One region of the Weizmannia sp. FSL W8-0401 genome, then DNA from elsewhere that is predicted to be linked to it. Evidence: riboswitches for the same ligand, from Rfam matches in the RefSeq annotation. Region 1 holds a riboswitch; each other region holds the start of a gene.
The links. Region 1 has a riboswitch for S-adenosylmethionine ahead of metK (methionine adenosyltransferase). Riboswitches for the same ligand answer to the same signal wherever they lie in the genome.
Positions count from the first base shown of each region.

Region 1 (2,200 bases):
AGCCCGATGCACTTTGCATAGCATCCGCCTTCAATATTGAAGACGCCGCTGTCGGACCAGCCGTGCTCATCGTCCCCTATAAGCGCGCGCTCCGGATCGGCGGAAAGTGTCGTTTTCCCGGTCCCGGACAAGCCGAAAAACAGGGCCGTATCGCCGTTTTTCCCGGTATTGGCGGAGCAGTGCATGGGAAGGATGCCTTTTTGCGGCAGCAAATAATTCATGATGGAAAAAATGCTTTTTTTCATTTCGCCTGCATATTCCGTTCCGCCGATCAGAATCATCCGGCGTTCAAGTGAAATCATGATGAACGCTTCGGAATTCGTGCCGTCAAGCGCCGGGTCTGCTTTAAACAGCGGCGCGGAAAGAATGGTAAATTGCGCATCGTGTTGATTGAGTTCCTCCGCATCCGGCCGGATAAACAATTGATGCGCGAATAAATTATGCCAGGCGAACTCATTCACGGTCTGGATCGGAAGGCGGCTTTTTGGATCGGCACCCGCAAAACCTTTAAACACAAAAATTTCGTCTTTCCCTTTTAAATGCCGGACCATTTTTTCATAGAGCCTGTTGAACACGCCGGGAGATACCGGCTGGTTGATTTTGCCCCAGTCGACACGGTCTTTTGATTCGGAGTCGACGACAATAAATTTATCTTTCGGAGACCTTCCTGTGTATTTTCCTGTTGTAGCAGAAATGGCCCCTTCCGTTGTCAGCACAGCTTCTTTCCGTTCAATAATTTTTTCCATTAATTGCGGCACGGAAAGCTGCATGCGCACATTTTCCCCCGACAACAAAAACTTTAAATCGTCAGAAGCGCCAATCAGATCCATTTTCATAAACCGCCCCTTTGAATAACTTATTTCGCTTTAAACGATATCAGTATAACATATTCATCCGTTTATTACATACTTTTTTCCGGGAAAAATGCAGGGGGCAAAAGGGCAAATGGTGAAAAAAGCATTGACAGCGCCTGCTAAATTGCGTATGATTTTACTTTGAACGGATACTCTTATCCCGAGCTGGTGGAGGGACGGGCCCGATGAAACCCAGCAACCCGCCTCTGGAACAGGCAATGCGCTCGCAACGCAGCTGCCGCTTGACTTCCAGGCAAAGGTGCTAACCTGCAGCAAGGAATGTTTCCTTGAACGATAAGAGTGAAAGGCGCGATTGATTGAAGTCAAAACCTTTCCACTCATATGAATGGGAAAGGTTTTTATTTTTGGCTTTGTACTTAAAATGAATCGAGTTTAGGGTATGAGTACCGTTTCCAATATGTAACCATATAAGGAGGAAAAGCGGATGTTAAAAGGACGGCATTTGTTCACATCGGAATCGGTGACGGAAGGCCATCCGGACAAAATTTGCGACCAGATTTCCGATGCCATTTTGGATGCCATTTTAGAAAAAGACCCGAATGCCCGCGTTGCCTGCGAAACTACCGTCACGACAGGGCTCGTGCTCGTCACGGGGGAAATTTCCACCAATACATATGTGGATATTCCGAAAGTGGTGCGCAAGACCATTAAAGAGATTGGCTATACGCGCGCGAAATACGGTTTTGATGCGGAAACCTGCGCTGTTTTGACATCGATTGACGAACAGTCCGAGGATATTGCGCGCGGCGTTAACCAGGCTTTGGAAGCCCGCGAAGGCGGGATGAGCGATGAAGAGATTGAGGCAATCGGAGCCGGCGACCAGGGCCTGATGTTCGGGTTTGCCTGCAATGAGACAGAAGAGCTGATGCCGCTTCCCATTTCGCTTGCCCACAAGCTTGCCCGCCGTCTTGCTGAACTCCGCAAACATGAAGTGATCCCGTATTTGCGCCCGGATGCGAAGACACAGGTGACAGTTGAATATGATGAGAACAACCAGCCTGCCCGGATTGATACGATTGTCATTTCAACGCAGCATAATCCTGACATCAGTGCCGGGCAAATTCAGGAGGATATGAAAAAATACGTCATTGAACCGGTTGTGCCGGCAGACTTACTCGATGCGGATACAAAGTATTTGATTAATCCGACCGGCCGCTTTGTTATCGGCGGCCCTCAAGGGGATGCCGGGCTGACCGGCCGCAAAATCATTGTCGACACGTACGGCGGCTATGCACGCCACGGCGGCGGCGCATTTTCCGGGAAAGACCCGACGAAAGTGGACCGTTCCGCTGCTTATGCCGCCCGCTATGTTGCGAAAAATATTG
Region 1 is NZ_JBBPAG010000001.1:2,198,471-2,200,670, reverse strand. It holds gene pckA (phosphoenolpyruvate carboxykinase (ATP)) at 1-830, opposite strand, end outside; SAM riboswitch class I at 1,007-1,155, shown strand; gene metK (methionine adenosyltransferase) at 1,300-2,200, shown strand, end outside.

Region 2 (2,200 bases), 1.7 Mb from region 1:
AAGAAGGGCGTTGAACTGCTCCGCCAAGCACTCAAAACCAATTTTGACATTGATGTGCAATATTATGCACTCGTCGATTTCCAAGGCTTTGTTAAAATTGTCGATACCCTGGCGCCTCAAGGCATTGAAATGAACGTCGAACATAAAATGTCGAAAAACATCGGCTTGACGCTTTATCCTGGCAAACAGCTCATGCATGGGAAACAACTCCTCGCCTACGCACGGTTCAGACATGATGCGCAAGGCGACTTTGGCCGGGTTGCTCGCCAGCAAAAAGTGCTTAAAGCGCTCCAATCTGAAGTCTTCAGCGTGAACGGCATCGCCAAAGCACCGAAACTGCTCGGAACCATCCAGCCGTATATGGCCACCAACATGAGCAAAATGAACATTCTTGCGCTCGTTAAAGACGTCATGGTCAATGGCAACCTTAAGGTCAAAACAATGACCGTACCGGTTGCCGGTACCTATACCAATGTCAGTTATCCGGGCGTCGGCGCCGCGCTCGAAGTGGACAAAGAAAAAAATACCGAAGCCATCAAACAGTTTTTGGATGAATAACAGGGGGGCCGGTTCCGGCTCTTTTTTTTGTAGCAGACAGAAAGCCGTACCGGGAGCAAATTGTCTTTTTGGAGAGCTCAAAAAGACAAAAGAGAGCCGTACCGGGAGCAAATTGTCCTTTTGGAGAGCTCAAAAAGACAAAAGAGAGCCGTACCAGGAGCAAATTGTCTTTTTGGAGGGTTCAAAAAGACAAAAGAGAGCCGTACCAAGAGCAAATTGTCTTTTTGGAGAGCTCAAAAAGACAAAAGAGAGCCGTACCGGGAGCAAATTGTCCTTTTGGAGGGCTCAAAAAGGCAAAAGAAAGCCAATTAGACAATAGGGGCGAAACCGCATCCAATATGAATTTCAATTTCCCCCTTGTCATGTCACCCGACAAAGTGTAAAGTATAAATAAGTCAAAATTTTAAGTACGTTCAATCGAATAGCCTTATCAAGAGAGGCGGAGGGACTTGGCCCGATGAAACCTCAGCAACCAGCCATACGGCACGGTGCTAAATCCAACAGGTATACCTGAAAAGATAAGGAGAATGTTGTCATCTTGCCTCCTTTTCTGGGAGGCTTTTTTCATATCATTCAAAGGGAGTGTAAAAATTTGAACCTTCTCGAAACGTTAAAAAACCGCATCCTTGTTGCAGACGGGGCAATGGGGACACTGCTATATGCATACGGCGCCGACACATGTTATGAGTCATTCAACCTGACCCATCCGGAAGACATCCACGCGATCCACCGCGCCTATATCGAAGCAGGCGCATCGGTCATCCAGACAAACACGTACAGCGCCAACTATATCAAGCTGGCACAGTATGGCCTGGAAGAAAAAGTAAAAGATATCAACAAAGCGGCTGTCCAGATCGCAAAAGAAGCGGCAAACCGTGACACATTTATACTCGGCACGGTCGGCGGCATCCGCGGCCAGCGCAAAACCGAAGCAACACTTGCCGAAATCAAGCGTACGTTCCGCGAGCAGATTTTTCACCTCCTGAACGAAGGAGTTGATGCCCTGCTTTTGGAAACGTATTTTGACGCGGAAGAACTGTATACGGTCGTAGACATTGCGAAAAAAGAAGCGGATGTCCCGGTCATCGCCCAGTTCTCGCTTATCGAACCGGGCGTGCTCCAAAACGGAACCCCGGTCCGCGATGCTTTCAAGGAACTTGAAAACCGCGGCGCTGATGTGACCGGCCTAAACTGCCGGCTCGGCCCGCACCACATGATCCAGGCGTTCGAAGAAATCCCGATACCGAAGCGTGCCTTTTTGTCCGCATACCCGAATGCGAGTCTTTTAGATTACGAGGAAGGCCGGTTCACGTTCACAAATAACGCCGATTATTTTAAAACATGCGCCGAAAAACTGGTCGAACAGGGTGTGCGCCTGATCGGCGGCTGCTGCGGCACGACCCCAGCTCACATCAAAGCAATCGCAGACGGGGTGCAGGGGCTTTTGCCTGTCACAGAAAAAACGGTCCGCCCACCGAAAATCGAAATCGCAGCCGCCCCGGCGCAGTACGAACCGCCGTTGCATGAAATTGTAAAAAAACGCCATTCCGTCATTGTCGAATTGGACACACCGAAAACGCTGAACACAGCCCGCTTTTTCGAAGGGGCAAAAGCGCTGCACGACGCCGGCATCGATGCCTTG
Region 2 is NZ_JBBPAG010000001.1:450,576-452,775, forward strand. It holds gene NSU00_RS02165 (LCP family protein) at 1-558, shown strand, start outside; SAM riboswitch class I at 983-1,083, shown strand; gene NSU00_RS02170 (bifunctional homocysteine S-methyltransferase/methylenetetrahydrofolate reductase) at 1,151-2,200, shown strand, end outside.
Region 2: it holds a riboswitch for S-adenosylmethionine, as region 1 does, so the genes downstream of both, NSU00_RS02170 (bifunctional homocysteine S-methyltransferase/methylenetetrahydrofolate reductase) here and metK (methionine adenosyltransferase) in region 1, are expected to answer to the same signal.

Region 3 (2,200 bases), 1.4 Mb from region 1:
ACAAGCGGATCAAATCACCCGTGACCCCTGACTTTTCCAGTTCTTCATCGCTCAGCTGCGAATGCGTAGTCGTTGCCGGGTGGATGATCAGCGATTTCGCGTCGCCGACATTCGCTACATGCGACCACAGCTTGATATTGTCGATCACGCGCCTCCCTGTTTCCCGGCCCCCTTTCACACCGAAGTTAACAATGGAGCCGTAGCCGCCGTTCAAATATTTTTGCGCCAGCTCATGGGACGGATGGTCTTCAAGGCCCGGATAATTGACCCATGCAACACCCGGATGGTTTTTCAGAAATTCCGCGACTTTCAACGCATTTTCGTTATGCCTTTCCACGCGCAGATGCAGCGTTTCAAGCCCTTGCAGGAATAAAAAGGCGTTGTCCGGGCTTAAAGCCGGCCCGAAGTCGCGCAAAAGCTGAACGCGAAGTTTTGTGGCGAACGCAGCCTGTGCCGTGTCGACGCCGTAGCGCAAGCCGTGGTAGCTCGGATCCGGTTCGCTGAAGTCCGGAAATTTCTCTGTGTTCCAGTCAAAATGCCCGCCGTCAACGGCAACACCGCCGATCGCCGTTCCGTGCCCGCCGATCCATTTTGTCGCCGAATGGACAACCACGTCCGCTCCCCATTTGATCGGATTCGAGCCAAACGGAGAAGCAAACGTGTTGTCGACAATCAAAGGAATGCCGTTTTCATGGGCAACTTCCGCCACTTTTTCCACGTCGAGCACCTGCAGGCTTGGGTTGCCGATAATTTCCGCATACAATGCTTTCGTTTTCGGGGTGATCGCCTGGCGGAACGCTTCAGGGTCAGACCCGTCCACAAACTTGACGTTAATGCCGTATTTCGGCAATGTCACGGCAAACAAATTATAGGTGCCGCCGTAAAGATTGCTGGCGGATACGATGTCGTCGCCCGCACGCACAATATTCAAAATGGAGAAGGCAATGGCCGCCGCGCCGGATGACAAACCGACAGCCGCCGTTCCGCCTTCCAGTGCGGCAACGCGTTTTTCAAACACATCCACAGTCGGATTGCCGAGGCGGGAATAAATGAAACCTTCTTTTGATAAATTGAAGACGCCCTCTGCATGTTCTGTATCCGGAAAAACGTAAGAAGTCGTCCGGTATACCGGCACGGCGCGCGAGCCTGTCGCCGGGTCCGGTTCCTGGCCCCCGTGCAGCAATAAAGTTTCCGGTTGTAATGATGATTGTGTCATTTTTAAAGCCTCCCGATTTTTTAAAATTTTCCCGCGAAAGATGGAAGAGGAAATGAAAAACCCTCTTCGTAAGGGAAGAGGGTTACAATGTATGTAAGTTCCTCCCTTATCTTTCAGACGCATGTCTGTAGGAATTAGCACCTTTTCAGGCAAATGCCTGAAGGTTGCCGGGCTTCGCAGGGCCTAGTCCCTCCGCCGCTCTCGATAAGAGTTTCTTTTCATAATTCAATTTTGAATGACTTATTGTTTAAGATTATAGAAGACCAATGGCAAACCGTCAACCTTTTTTGAAAAAATTTTCTTTTTCTTCTACAAAATTGGCGACAACAGCCGGGAAATGGACTCTTTAAACCGTACATAAAGCGGCCGGTTCTGGTAAACATGGAGCGTTAATTCGGTTGATTTGGCCATGTCGTCCCGGAAAATGCCGGCAAGTGTGCCGGAAAGCTCGCGGTCGTACAGCACGGCGTTCACTTCAAAATTGAGGCGGAAACTGCGCACATCAATATTGGCCGTGCCGACGGAAGCAATTTTCCCGTCTACGACAATCATTTTCGCGTGGATGAACCCATTTTGATAAATGTACACTTTGACGCCCGTTTTTAACAGCTGGCCGATGTTGGAAAGCGTCGCCCAGTAGACAAACATATGGTCCGGTTTATTTGGAATCATAATCCGGACATCCACTCCGGATAAGGCGGCAAGCGTCAGCGCATTCAGGAGGCTGTCATCCGGAATAAAATACGGTGTTTGCAAATAAATATATTTTTTGGCGGAATTGATCATTTTAATATAGCTGTTTTTAATCTGCTCCCATTCGGAATCGGGGCCGCTTGAGACAATCTGGATATCGGTTTCCCCCTGCGGCGGGATGACCGGGAAATAACGTTCTTCATTTTTCACATCATGCGGCGATGCCTGATTCCAGTCTAAAATAAAGCGGGTCTGCATGGCATAAACAGCGCTCCCGGAAATCCGTAAATG
Region 3 is NZ_JBBPAG010000001.1:840,324-842,523, reverse strand. It holds gene NSU00_RS03865 (O-acetylhomoserine aminocarboxypropyltransferase/cysteine synthase family protein) at 1-1,216, opposite strand, end outside; SAM riboswitch class I at 1,320-1,427, opposite strand; gene cls (cardiolipin synthase) at 1,526-2,200, opposite strand, start outside.
Region 3: it holds a riboswitch for S-adenosylmethionine, as region 1 does, so the genes downstream of both, NSU00_RS03865 (O-acetylhomoserine aminocarboxypropyltransferase/cysteine synthase family protein) here and metK (methionine adenosyltransferase) in region 1, are expected to answer to the same signal.

Region 4 (2,200 bases), 650 kb from region 1:
TCATAACAAACCCGCAGTCTCTTTCGTTGATGCAAAATTCTAGGTCAGCCGGGTTAAATGCAGGCTGTCCGGGATCAAGAAATTTCTTTGCAACACTGGCATTTACAATCTCCTTGATCACTGATTCCGGCTTTATCGTGCCGGAGCCGGTAAGGATGCTTTCCATGTATAATGCGCATGCCAGGTCATCTTCCCCCGTCGGATGGGAAGCGATCATGTTGATGCGGGCGTTGTCTTTGCCTTTCCATTTGCGCAGGACCCATTTTGCCGTCATTTTTGCATTCGAAAAGCCGGTAACATAGACTTCCTTTGCACAAAGGGCGCGGAAGGCTGCTTTTACCCCGTTTGTGGATGTTTGCACCAGCGTTTTGCCGGCTAACGGCTGTTTGGCGATGGCGGCCGGTGAATGGCCCAAATCAAATCCCGGTATCGGAAGCCCGTTCCCTTCGCCCGTGAGCAAGACATGCGGGTATTTGTCTTTGATACAAAAAGCCGCTTCTTTTGAGTCTGCCAGCCATATCTCTTTTACGCCGCCCAAAAAGGCATGGTGGGCAACCGTAAACGCGCGGATCACATCGATCACAATATTGGCATCCCCGTCTTCCGGCGTGATCTCATTCCCCTGGTAAATGTGGATGTTCATCCATTCCCCCCTCATTCTGTGCAAAAGATACATAAAGTATATTGGAGGGACGCTTGATGCGGAACTTGCCACCCTTTTCTTTTTTTATCGCCCCCGTCTGTTCAAAAAAGAATTGACTCCCGCCGCATTTGATTGTATAATGTTTTCAATGATTTCTAAATAATGATTCGTTCTTCTTATCCAGAGAGGTGGAGGGAAAGGCCCTTTGAAGCCTCGGCAACAGGTTGAAAAACACTGTGCCAATTCCTGCAGACAATCGTCTGAAAGATAAGAGAAGTTGACCATTGTGCGCCGGCTCTTCTTATCTTTGTAAGAAGAGCTTTTTTCGAAGGTGCTTCTCATGGAAAGAAGCGGATTAAAATCCAAGTAAACTTCTATGTCTATTTGGATTAGGATGTCATACATAAATAAACAAATGAAAAGTGCATGCAAACATTGCGAGGTGGAAGATTTGCCGTTAAGTGTACAAAACAGCCCGTTTAGTAAAGAACAGGCGGAAAAGTTAAATGAACTGCTGCAAATGTTAACGGATCAGCAAAAATTATGGCTGAGCGGATATTTAACCTATCCGTTTGCCGAACAAGGAACGAATCCCCCGGGAAGTACAGCTGTTGCTGAAAAGCCGGTACAGACGGCAACCAAAACGGTTACGCTGCTGTTTGGTTCCGAGACAGGCAATGCCCAGGCGCTTGCCGAAGCATTCGCCGCCAGATTAAAAGAAATGCAGTTTGCCGTATCTTTTTCGGCACTCGATGCGGCCAAGCCGAAAGATTTAAAAAATGCAGGGTATCTGCTCATCATTACAAGCACACAAGGGGAAGGGGACCCGCCCGACAACGCATTGTCTTTCTATGAGCTGATCCACAGCAGAAAAGCCCCAAAACTGGACGGGGTCCCTTTTTCCGTTTTGGCGCTTGGGGACCAGACATATGAGTTTTTTTGCAAGGTCGGAAAAGAGATCGACAAGAGGCTGGAAGAGTTGGGCGGGGAACGGCTCTATCCGCGAGTGGATTGCGATGTGGATTATGAAGAAGACGCCCAGGAATGGTTTGAAGGGGTTACAGGCGTGCTCCAGTCATCTGCCTTGCCGCCTTCAACCGCTGCCGATGCCACCCGGCCTGCAAACACCGATTATTCCAAATCCAACCCGTTCCAGGCGGAAGTGCTGGAAAATATCAATTTGAACTGGGAAGGGTCCAATAAAGAAACGCACCATATCGAATTATCCCTTGAAGGTTCCGGTTTTACATTTGAACCGGGGGACAGCATCGGGATTTACCCGGAAAATGACCCGGAACTCGTGGAACGGCTGATCGAAAAGCTCGGCTGGGATCCAAAAGAACCGGTTCCGATCAATAAAAAAGGGGAAGTACTGCCGGCCAGGGAAGCATTGCTCAGACATTATGAAATTACGAGATTAACAAAACCACTGCTTCAGCAGGCAGCCGTGCTTTTCGGAAACAAAGGGCTTACGGCTTTGCTTGAAAATGAAGCGGAGGCAAAGGCATACCTTGAAGGACGGGGCCTGATCGATCTTGTCGAGGAATATCCGCCGGA
Region 4 is NZ_JBBPAG010000001.1:1,546,858-1,549,057, forward strand. It holds gene NSU00_RS07355 (2-phosphosulfolactate phosphatase) at 1-643, opposite strand, end outside; SAM riboswitch class I at 817-917, shown strand; gene NSU00_RS07360 (assimilatory sulfite reductase (NADPH) flavoprotein subunit) at 1,038-2,200, shown strand, end outside.
Region 4: it holds a riboswitch for S-adenosylmethionine, as region 1 does, so the genes downstream of both, NSU00_RS07360 (assimilatory sulfite reductase (NADPH) flavoprotein subunit) here and metK (methionine adenosyltransferase) in region 1, are expected to answer to the same signal.